DNA from 3 places in the Streptomyces sp. CNH189 genome. Region 3 is predicted to be linked to each of the others. Evidence: riboswitches for the same ligand, from Rfam matches in the RefSeq annotation. Region 3 holds a riboswitch; each other region holds the start of a gene.
The links. Region 3 has a riboswitch for cyclic di-AMP ahead of B100_RS0116940 (M23 family metallopeptidase). Riboswitches for the same ligand answer to the same signal wherever they lie in the genome.
Positions count from the first base shown of each region.

Region 1: another riboswitch for cyclic di-AMP. It lies ahead of B100_RS0121725 (LysM peptidoglycan-binding domain-containing protein); the one in region 3 lies ahead of B100_RS0116940 (M23 family metallopeptidase).
Region 2: another riboswitch for cyclic di-AMP. It lies ahead of B100_RS0103660 (transglycosylase SLT domain-containing protein); the one in region 3 lies ahead of B100_RS0116940 (M23 family metallopeptidase).

Region 1 is NZ_AZUS01000016.1:89,605-92,872, forward strand. It holds gene eno (phosphopyruvate hydratase) at 1-624, opposite strand, end outside; gene B100_RS0121725 (LysM peptidoglycan-binding domain-containing protein) at 892-1,596, opposite strand; cyclic di-AMP (ydaO/yuaA leader) riboswitch at 1,601-1,768, opposite strand; gene B100_RS0121730 (transglycosylase family protein) at 1,982-2,941, opposite strand; gene B100_RS0121735 (cytochrome P450) at 3,136-3,268, opposite strand, start outside.
Region 2 is NZ_AZUS01000002.1:173,272-176,539, reverse strand. It holds gene B100_RS0103665 (polyprenyl synthetase family protein) at 1-457, opposite strand, end outside; cyclic di-AMP (ydaO/yuaA leader) riboswitch at 983-1,154, shown strand; gene B100_RS0103660 (transglycosylase SLT domain-containing protein) at 1,158-1,634, shown strand; gene B100_RS0103655 (Cof-type HAD-IIB family hydrolase) at 1,598-2,470, opposite strand; gene fahA (fumarylacetoacetase) at 2,785-3,268, shown strand, end outside.
Region 3 is NZ_AZUS01000011.1:141,049-144,316, reverse strand. It holds gene B100_RS0116945 (M16 family metallopeptidase) at 1-1,349, shown strand, start outside; cyclic di-AMP (ydaO/yuaA leader) riboswitch at 1,552-1,717, shown strand; gene B100_RS0116940 (M23 family metallopeptidase) at 1,730-2,503, shown strand; gene B100_RS0116935 (GntR family transcriptional regulator) at 2,717-3,268, shown strand, end outside.

The DNA of each region.
Region 1 (3,268 bases), on a different contig from region 3:
GAAGCCGCCCTCGTCGCCGAGGCCGGTGGCCAGGCCCTTGCCCTTCAGGACCTTCTTCAGGGTGTGGTAGACCTCGGCGCCCCAGCGCAGCGCCTCGGAGAAGGACTCCGCGCCGATCGGCGCGATCATGAACTCCTGGATGTCCACGTTGGAGTCGGCGTGCGAGCCGCCGTTCAGGATGTTCATCATCGGCACCGGCAGCAGGTGCGCGTTCGGGCCGCCCAGGTAGCGGAACAGCGGCAGGTCGCTGGCCTCGGAGGCGGCGTGGGCGACGGCGAGCGAGACGCCGAGGATGGCGTTGGCGCCGAGCGAGCCCTTGTTGTCGGTGGCGTCCAGGTCGAACATCGCCTGGTCGATCAGACGCTGCTCGGTGGCGTCGTAGCCGACGAGCTCCGGGCCGATCTGCTCGATGACGGCCAGTACGGCCTTCTCGACGCCCTTGCCCAGGTAACGGCCGGCATCGCCGTCACGGAGTTCGATGGCCTCGAAGGCGCCGGTGGAAGCGCCGGACGGAACGGCGGCACGACCCGTGCTGCCGTCGTCGAGGCCGACCTCGACCTCGACCGTGGGGTTGCCTCGGGAGTCCAGGATTTCCCGGGCTACGACGACGTCGATGGACGGCACGAGCATCTCCTTCTTGGGATGTGACGCGGGTGAGCAGGGCCACGGGGGCCTTGCGAGTCCGAGCCTAACCGGCTCCGGGCGATCGGCCATCTCGCCGCCCGCCTCATGGACAGAACCGAGAGTAAATTGTTTCCGAACGGAACAAAGCCGGTTCGGGAAACCGTGACCGTAATGCGTCCGGACATGACCCCGCCCCGGTGCGTACGGGGGAAGAAACGCACCGGGGCGGGGAGCCCGTGGGGACGGGGAGGGACCTGCCGCTACGCCTTACTTCAGGTGCAGCTGCTGGCCCGGGTAGATGAGGTCGGCGTCGTCGACGATGTCGGCGTTCAGCTTGAACAGCTTCGCCCAGCCGCCCTTGACGTCGTGCTCCGCGGCGATGGAGCTGAGGGTGTCACCCTTGACGACCTTGTACTCGCCGTCACCCTTCTCGACCTTCTTGCCGGTCGGGGTGGTGACGGTCTTCTTCTCGGCCTTCTTCTCCGCCTGCTTCGGCGCGGCGGGGCGCTCGGCGGAGCGGGAGGCCTTCTGCTCGCCCTCACGGGACTCGGTGGAGCCCGAGTCCTGCGAGGAGCCCTCGGCGGAGGAGCCGTTGTAGGAGGCGTTGGACAGGCCGGTGCCGCAGACCGGCCAGGCACCCTTGCCCTGACCCGCGAGGACCTTCTCGGCGATCTCGATCTGCTGGGCCTTGCTGGCCTGGTCGGCGCTGCCGGCGTACTGCGTGCCGCCGTACGCGGCCCAGGTGGAGGCGGAGAACTGCAGACCGCCGTAGTAACCGTTGCCGGTGTTGATGGACCAGTTGCCCCCGGACTCGCACTGGGCGACGGCGTCCCACTCGGACGCGGTGGCGGCGGAGGCGTTGCCGGCCGCCATCAGCGGGGCGGCGACGGCGGCACCGGTCACGCCGGCTATGGCGATGGCACGGGTGGCCTTGGACGGACGACGGTGCTTGCCCTTGCTGGAGAACAGCATGGATGGATCCCCTCACCGACGCCTGCGAGGTGAGCTGTCGGGTTCGGGCCGGTTGAGTTGCCCGGCCGCGTTCCTCACGGAACGCGGCTTCACCCCAAGCCGTCTCCGGCATCACTGCCCGGACACGGCACTTACCTGGGTCCCCCGCTCCTGCCTACGGCGCATGACGCGACGACTGTTCCCGTGCTGCCACTGACAGGATTCGGCGTGGCGGCAGCCGGGGCCCGCGGTGGCGAGCGGTCACGACCGTAGGCACGCGCTTCGCGGAATTTCAAAGACGATCAGGGCTTCTGAGACCTATCTCTCACAGTCTTTATTACGGACATTCAGCCCGAATCATGACGTCAACTGGCGCTCTGCCGAGGGCTTTTCAGATGTCCGCTTTCTAGCGGTTCGCGTCCGTCCCGTCGCTCACCAGAAGCCGCTGACCGGGCAGGATGAGGTTCGGGTCCTCCCCGATCACCTGCTGGTTCTCGGCGTAGAGGGCGGTCCATCCACCGGTGAGCGCAAGGGAGTCGGCGATGGACGTCAGGCTGTCCCCGTTCTCGACGGTGTAGCGGTCGCCGCCCGCGTCGGGAGTGGCCTCGACGGAGGGCGCGGCATGCCGGCCGGTGGACGCGGTCGCACCGTCCGTGCGCTCGCCCTCCTCGGCGGTGGAGCCGCGGTGACGGCCCGAACCGTCACTCTCGGCGTCCGTGACGGCCGAAGAACCGCTGGTCTGCCCCGACTTGTCCGACTCGTCAGCGCCGGGGTTGGTGGACACGGGCGGAGTCGTCCTGCCGTCCGCGTCGTCCCGCTCCTCGGCCGAGGCACCGGACGTGGCCGACGGAGAGGGAGAAGCGGACGAATCGCGGGTTTCCGGCGAACCAGACCTGTCGGTGGAACCGGACGTGTCGGTGGATCCGGTGTCGCGGGAGGTGTCCGAGGTCGCGTCGCCCGCCACGCCCGTGTCGACGTTCGGGGACGTCGTGTCCTGGTTCAGACCCGTGAGCAGGCCGCAGGCACGCCACTTGCCGACCCCCTGCTCGGTGAGGATTCTCTCCGCCACGGCTATCTGCTGGCCGCGGCTGGCCTGGTCGGCGCTGGGCGCGTACTCCAGTCCGCCGTGGTTCTCCCAGTCGTCCTGGGTCAACTGCAGGCCGCCGTAGTACCCGTTGCCGGTGTTCTGGCTCCAGGAGCCGCCGCTCTCGCACTCGGCCACCCGGTCCCAGGTGTCACCGTCGGCCGCGCCGGCGGCCCCTGCCCCGAGGAGCGGGATCGCGATGGCGGAGCCGGTCACTCCGGCCGCGACGAGCAGAGCCGGAGCCTGGCGAGGGCGACGGTGTCGGCCGTTCCCGGAGAGCATGCGGAGACCTTTCACTCGGCAACAAGAACCGGCGCGCGGTGAGTCGAATCCGTACGGCGCGCCGTACTTGATGGGTGAACGTATAGGCAGACGATCACTTGTCACAAGTTCATGCCGTGCAGATCACATGAAGATCACAGAGTTGAGGGTGTGTCATGTTTCCGCGCCTCGGCCTCCGGGCACGGGCAGGGAGGTCATCCCTGTCCCGTGGGCGGAGGGGAGAATTCCACCGGAAGCGTGCGCAGTCCCCGCATGATGAGGCCGCCGCGCCAGCGCAGTTCGGCCGGGTCCGCCGCGAGCCTCAGGTCCGGCAGTCGGGTCAGCAGG
Region 2 (3,268 bases), on a different contig from region 3:
TGACCAGCCGCTCGAACGCCTCGGCCTGCACCCGCACGGCCTCCGGGCCGAGGTCGGCCAGGATGTGCGAGGCGCGGGCGAAAAGGAAGTCGCCGGTGAGCACGGCGACCGAGTTGCCCCACCGGGCGTTCGCGCTCGCGACCCCGCGCCGCACCTCGGCCTCGTCCATCACGTCGTCGTGGTACAGCGTGGCCAGGTGGGTCAGCTCCACCACCACGGCCGACGGCACCACACCGGGCGCGTAGGGGTCGCCGAAGCGGGCGGCGAGCATCACGAGCAGCGGACGGAACCGCTTGCCGCCGGCCCGCACCAGGTGCTGGGCGGCCTCCGTGATGAACGGCACCTCGCTCTTGGTGGCCTCGAGCAGCCCTTCCTCGACAGCCGTCAATCCGGCCTGGACATCGGCTTCCAGAGCCTGGTCCCGCACGCTCAGCCCGAACGGCCCGACGACGGTCACGAGGGGTCTCCTGTCTGCTGGTGTCTGCTGGCGGTTACACGGTGTGTCGATAGGTCGCTGCCACCACTCGAGTCAGCGTATCCGGTCACCTTTCGATCACCGCCAGGGCCCGGGGTCACAAGCAGGGCGATAGGGGATCAGAAGCGGAGTGTTTTTGATCGGTTGATAACAACGGACATTCCTCTGCTTCCCGGACACAGCGACCGGTGAACCATCCTGCCCGCCCTGCCGTCCGATTTGCCGTCATTGCTATGCGAATTCCTGTACGCCGCAAATGCGCTCCCGCCCCGCGTCCCGTGAGGTGAGTCACGCGTGAGCGCGTCGGCCGACCACCTGTCCGCGACGCCGTCATCCCGCTCCACACAACGGAGTTGACTCTTGACGATCGCAAAGGATCAAGCACGCAAAACCACCCATCCCAAGATCAAACGGCGTCTTGCGTGATCGTCGTACTTGTTCCCGACATGTGCTCTCGCATACGTTCCGGGCCTGCCGGGTGGACGCCTAGTCCTGCCGCCACCCGCATCACATCCGACGACGAACTCACGCACGGCAGGAGCGGGGGACCCAGGTAAGCCGCCGTACCGGACATCGCGCCGGGACGGCTCGGGGTGAAGCCATGCCCGCAGGGGCACGGCCGGGCACTCTCCTCGCCCGAACCCGACAGCTCACCTCGCAGGCGTAGGAGAGGAACCCAGACATGCCCGTCATCGCTTCGTCCCGCCGCCGCCTCGTCCGCTCCCTCGCCGTCGCCGGCACCGGCGTCGCCGTGGTCGCGCTGCCGCTGTTCGGCGCCACCGGCGCCTCCGCCGCGACCACGACCCAGGCCACGACCGCCGCCTCCACGACCGCGTACCCGGAGAACCTCGACGGCTGGATCCGCGAGGCGATGGACGTCATGGCGCAGAACGGCATCCCGGGCTCCTACGACTCCATCCACCGCAACATCATGCGGGAGTCGTCCGGCAACCCGGCCGCCATCAACCTGTGGGACTCCAACGCCGCCATGGGCACCCCGTCGAAGGGCCTGCTGCAGGTCATCGACCCGACCTTCCAGGCGTACCACGTGCCCGGCACGGCCTTCGACCCGTTCGACCCGGTCGCCAACATCGCCGCGGCCTGCAACTACGCCGCCGACCGCTACGGCTCGATCGACAACGTCTTCGGCGCGTACTGAGCCGACCGCTGACGGCCGACCCCGGCCGTCCGCCCGAACAGTCGCTCGAGGACGACGGCCACGCCGTCGTCCTCGTTCGACAGGGTGACCTCGTCGGCCACCGCCTTGAGCTCGGGGTGCGCGTTGGCCATGGCGACGCCGTGGCCCGCCCACCGGAACATGGGGACGTCGTTCGGCATGTCGCCGAAGGCGATCGTGTCCTCGGAACGCAGCCCCAGGTGCTCGGCGGCCAGCGCCAGACCGGTCGCCTTGGTGACCCCGCACGGCTGGAGCTCCACCGTCCCCGGCCCCGACATGGTCACCGTGGCCAGCGAGCCGACCACGGACCGGGCCGCCGCCGCCAACGCGTCGTCCGAGAGCCGCGGGTGGCGCAGCAGGACCTTGCTGATCGGCCGCGCCCACAGGTCGTCGCGCCGCTCCACCGGCACCGACGGAAGCGTCGGGTGCGGCATCCGGTAGCCCGGCTCGATCAGCGTCAGCCCGTCGACCCCGTCCTGGTCGGCCGCGGCGTACACCTCACCCACCTCGGCCTCGATCTTGCCGAGCGCGGTCTCCGCCAGTTCCCGGTCCAGCCGGACCGACCACAGCATCCGGTCCGTCCCGGCGTCGTAGACCTGCGCCCCCTGTCCGCACACCGCGAGTCCCGTGCAGCCGAGGTCGCCGAGCAGTGACCGCACTCTGGGGGCCGGGCGGCCCGTCACCACGAGGTGCCGGACACCGGCGCGCTCCGCCCGCGCGAGGGCGGCGAGGGAGCGGTCGGACAGGGTGTCGTCACCGCGCAGCAGCGTCCCGTCCAGGTCGGTGGCGATGAGAGAACAATCGGTGGGTGCGGCCATGATCAGAGAATACGGACAAGAGGACCGTCCGATTCACCGCGCCCGTATGCCCTCGCTTCGGGTGCTGTTTCCCTTCTTTCGGCGTTCGGTCCGGACCGGTTGAGAACCGTTTCCCCGATGGGTCGGAACACGGTGCGCAGCCTGACGTTCCGGTGTCCCTCGCGCCGGTGCGGACCGGCGGATCCGGGACGGCCGCCCGGCAGGCCCCGGACGTCGCCGAATTAACAGGGGCTCACCCGGACGCGACCCCGTAACGTGTGGCACGGCCACGGACACGTGGCCCACCCGCGCACACGAAAGCGAGGCAGCACCCGATGCCCCCCTTCGATGTCCCCGAGGGCGATCCCTTCGGCCCGCACAACCTGCCGTACGGCGTGTTCTCGCCCCCCGGTTCGGCGGAGCGCACCGTGGGCGTCCGGCTGGGCGACCACGTCCTCGACGCCGGCGCGGCGGCACACGCCCTGGGCTCCCCCTACGCCTCCCTGCTCGCCCGCCCCACCCTCAACCCGCTGCTGGCGGCGGGCCGTACGGCCTGGTCGGACGTGCGTCGCGCGCTTACCGCGTGGGTGACGGTCCCGGCGCACCGGGAGACCGTCGAGCGGTTCCTCCACCCGCTGTCCGAGGTCACCCTGCACCTGCCGTTCGAGGTCGCGGACTACGTCGACTTCTACGCCTCGGAGAACCACGCCCGCAACGTCGGACAGATCTTCCGCCCTGACGCCGCCGACTCCCTGACCCCCAACTGGAAGCACCTGCCGATCGGTTACCACGGCCGCTCCGGCACCGTCGTGGTGTCCG
Region 3 (3,268 bases):
AGGCGGGCGAGGCCAAGCCCTGGGCCTTCCCGGCCCCCGAGCGCGGTGCGCTCGACAACGGCCTGACCGTGCTGCGCTGCCACCGCCCAGGCCAGCAGGTCGTCGCCGTCGAGGTGTCCCTCGAGGCGCCCCTGGACGCCGAGCCGGACGGTCTCGACGGCGTCGCCACGATCATGGCGCGGGCCTTCTCCGAGGGCACCGACAAGCACACCGCCGAGGAGTTCGCCGCCGAGCTGGAGCGCTGCGGCGCCACCCTGGACGCGCACGCCGACCACCCCGGCGTCCGCCTCAGCCTCGAGGTCCCCGCCTCGCGGCTCGCCAAGGGCCTCGGGCTGGTCGCCGACGCGCTGCGGGCGCCCGCGTTCGCCGACAGCGAGGTCGAACGGCTGGTCCGCAACCGCCTCGACGAGATCCCGCACGAACTGGCGAACCCGTCCCGCCGTGCCGCGAAGGAGCTCGCCAAGGAGCTCTTCCCGGCGAGCGCGCGCATGTCGCGCCCGCGCCAGGGCACCGAGGAGACCGTCGAGCGCATCGACTCCGCGGCCGTGCGCGGCTTCTACGAGAGGCACGTCCGCCCGGCCACGGCCACCGCCGTGGTGGTCGGCGACCTCACCGGCATCGACCTGGACGTGCTGCTCGCCGACACCCTGGGCGCCTGGACCGGCTCGCAGGCCCAGCCGCGGCCCGTGCCGCCGGTGGTCGCCGACGACTCCGGCCGCGTCGTCATCGTGGACCGGCCCGGCGCCGTCCAGACGCAGCTGCTCATCGGCCGCATCGGCCCGGACCGGCACGACCGCGTGTGGCCCGCGCAGGTGCTCGGCACGTACTGCCTCGGCGGCACCCTGACCTCCCGCCTGGACCGCGTCCTGCGCGAGGAGAAGGGATACACCTACGGCGTGCGGGCGTTCGGCCAGGTACTCCGGTCGGCCCCGGACGGCACGGGCGCGTCGATGCTGGCCATCAGCGGCTCGGTCGACACCCCCAACACCGGCCCGGCGCTGGACGACCTGTGGACCGTGCTGCGCACGCTGGCCGCCGAGGGTCTCACCGACGAGGAGCGCGACGTCGCGGTGCAGAACCTCGTGGGGGTCGCCCCGCTGAAGTACGAGACGGCCGCGGCCGTCGCCGGCACCCTGGCCGACCAGGTCGAGCAGCACCTGCCCGACCACTACCAGGCCGACCTGTACCGGCAGTTGGCCGCGACCGGCACCGTGGAGGCCACGGCCGCGGTGGTGAACGCCTTCCCGGTGGACCGCCTGGTGACCGTCCTCGTCGGTGACGCCGCGCAGATCAAGGCGCCCGTGGAGGCCCTGGGAATCGGTGAAGTCACCGTCGTGACGGCCGAGTAGGGACCGGCCGCGACGCGCGGGCGCGAGGAGCCCTGGTGGCGGGAACGTCACCGGGGCTCCCTTATGCCCGAATTGGGGCGGAGGTTGTCTGTCTGCCCTGTGGGATGCGCTACAAAAACCGGGATTCGTTTGAGGATTGCGAGACGCCCCGCTTAGTTTCATGCGGGCTGTTCGTCGGGCAGTGCGCCGCATCCGCGGCACCGGACAGTCATCGCCGAGTCCCCGTACGGCGCGAGCCAGGGGAGCCGGGGACCCACCTGTAGTCCCTGGGGTGAATCGGACGCCCGCGCGTGTCGCGAGGGTGTCCGTAGGAGACCTTCCTGCTCCGAACCCGTCAGCTAACCCGGTAGGCGAGAGGGAAGGAAAGGAACAGCCTGTACATGGCGTTCACGCGCGCCACCGGGAAGCACCGTCGTCCCAGCCGCGTCCAGCGCGGCACCGCCCGCGCCGCGGGCGTCGCGGCCCTCGCGGGCACCGGCGTCGTCGGCTCGCTCGCGGCCCCCGCACTCGCCGCCGAGCCCGCCGCGGCGCAGACCGGCCTCACCCCCGTCGTCACGTTGGGCGGCGTGGTCGCCGACCGCGTCGACGCCCAGGCGGCCGCCCAGCACGAGGCAGCCCGTGAGGCGGCCGAGGCCGCCGCGCGCAAGGCCGCCGAGGAGGCGGCCCGGGAGCGGGCGGCCGAGGAGGCCGAGAAGGCCCGTGCGGAGAAGGAGCGCGCCGCGCGCGAGGCCGAGCGCAAGCGCCTCAACACCTTCGTCTCCCCGATCCCCGGCTCCTACGTCTCGACGGCCTACCAGAGCGGCGGCGCCATCTGGTCGTCCGGCAGCCACACCGGGATCGACTTCCACGCCGCGAGCGGCACACCCGTCCAGTCGGTCGGCGTCGGCACCGTCGTCGAGGCCGGCTGGGGCGGCGCGTACGGGAACCAGGTCGTGATCAAGATGCACGACGGCACCTACACCCAGTACGCCCACCTGTCATCCCTCGCCGTGTCGGTGGGCCAGGAGGTCACCGCGGGCCAGCAGATCGGCGTCTCCGGCGCCACCGGCAACGTCACGGGCGCCCACCTGCACTTCGAGGCGCGCATGTCAGCGGACTACGGCTCCGACCTCGACCCGGTCGCCTACCTCCGTTCGCACGGCGTGAACATCTAAGGGAACGTCCAGGGCGCGCACGTCCGCCCTCCCGGCCCCGGCTCCCCGTGAGCCGGGGCTTTCGCCGTTTCGGGGCCCATCCGCCCGAGCGCCGTCTGTCCAAAAATTATGTATGGATTCCCGCCCGCCGTCGGAAATTGTCGCCGATTGCAATAGAGTCACGAACGGACGTCAATCGTCGACGTTTCACGGGGATTAATGCGGAGGTCGGTCATGCGTATTCCCGCGCACTCGGTGTGCACGGCGATCCGGGACGACATCGTCGCCGGTGTCTACGAGCGCGGTGGCCGGCTGACCGAGGAACTGCTCGCCCGCCGCTACGGCGTCTCCCGCGTCCCCGTGCGCGAGGCGCTGCGCACGCTGGAGGCCGAGGGCTTCGTGGTGACCCGGCGGCACGCGGGCGCGTGCGTCGCGGAGCCCACCGAGCAGGAGGCCGCCGACCTGCTGGAGATGCGCCAGCTCCTGGAGCCCCTCGGGGCCTCCCGGGCGGCCCAGCGGCGCACCGACGCCCATCTGAAGGTGCTGCGCGGCCTGGTCAGACTGGGGCAGGAACGCGCACGTCAGGGCAACAGCGACGACCTGCGCTCGCTGGGCGGCTGGTTCCACGAGACGCTCGCCCAGGCCTCGGGGAGTCCCGCGCTGACCTCGATGCTGACCCAGCTGCGGCACAAGATCGCCTGGATGTACGCGGTCGAGGGGCCGGCGGATCCGGTCGCGTACTGGGCGGAGCACGGCGCGATCGTGGACGCCGTGGCCCGTGGCGAC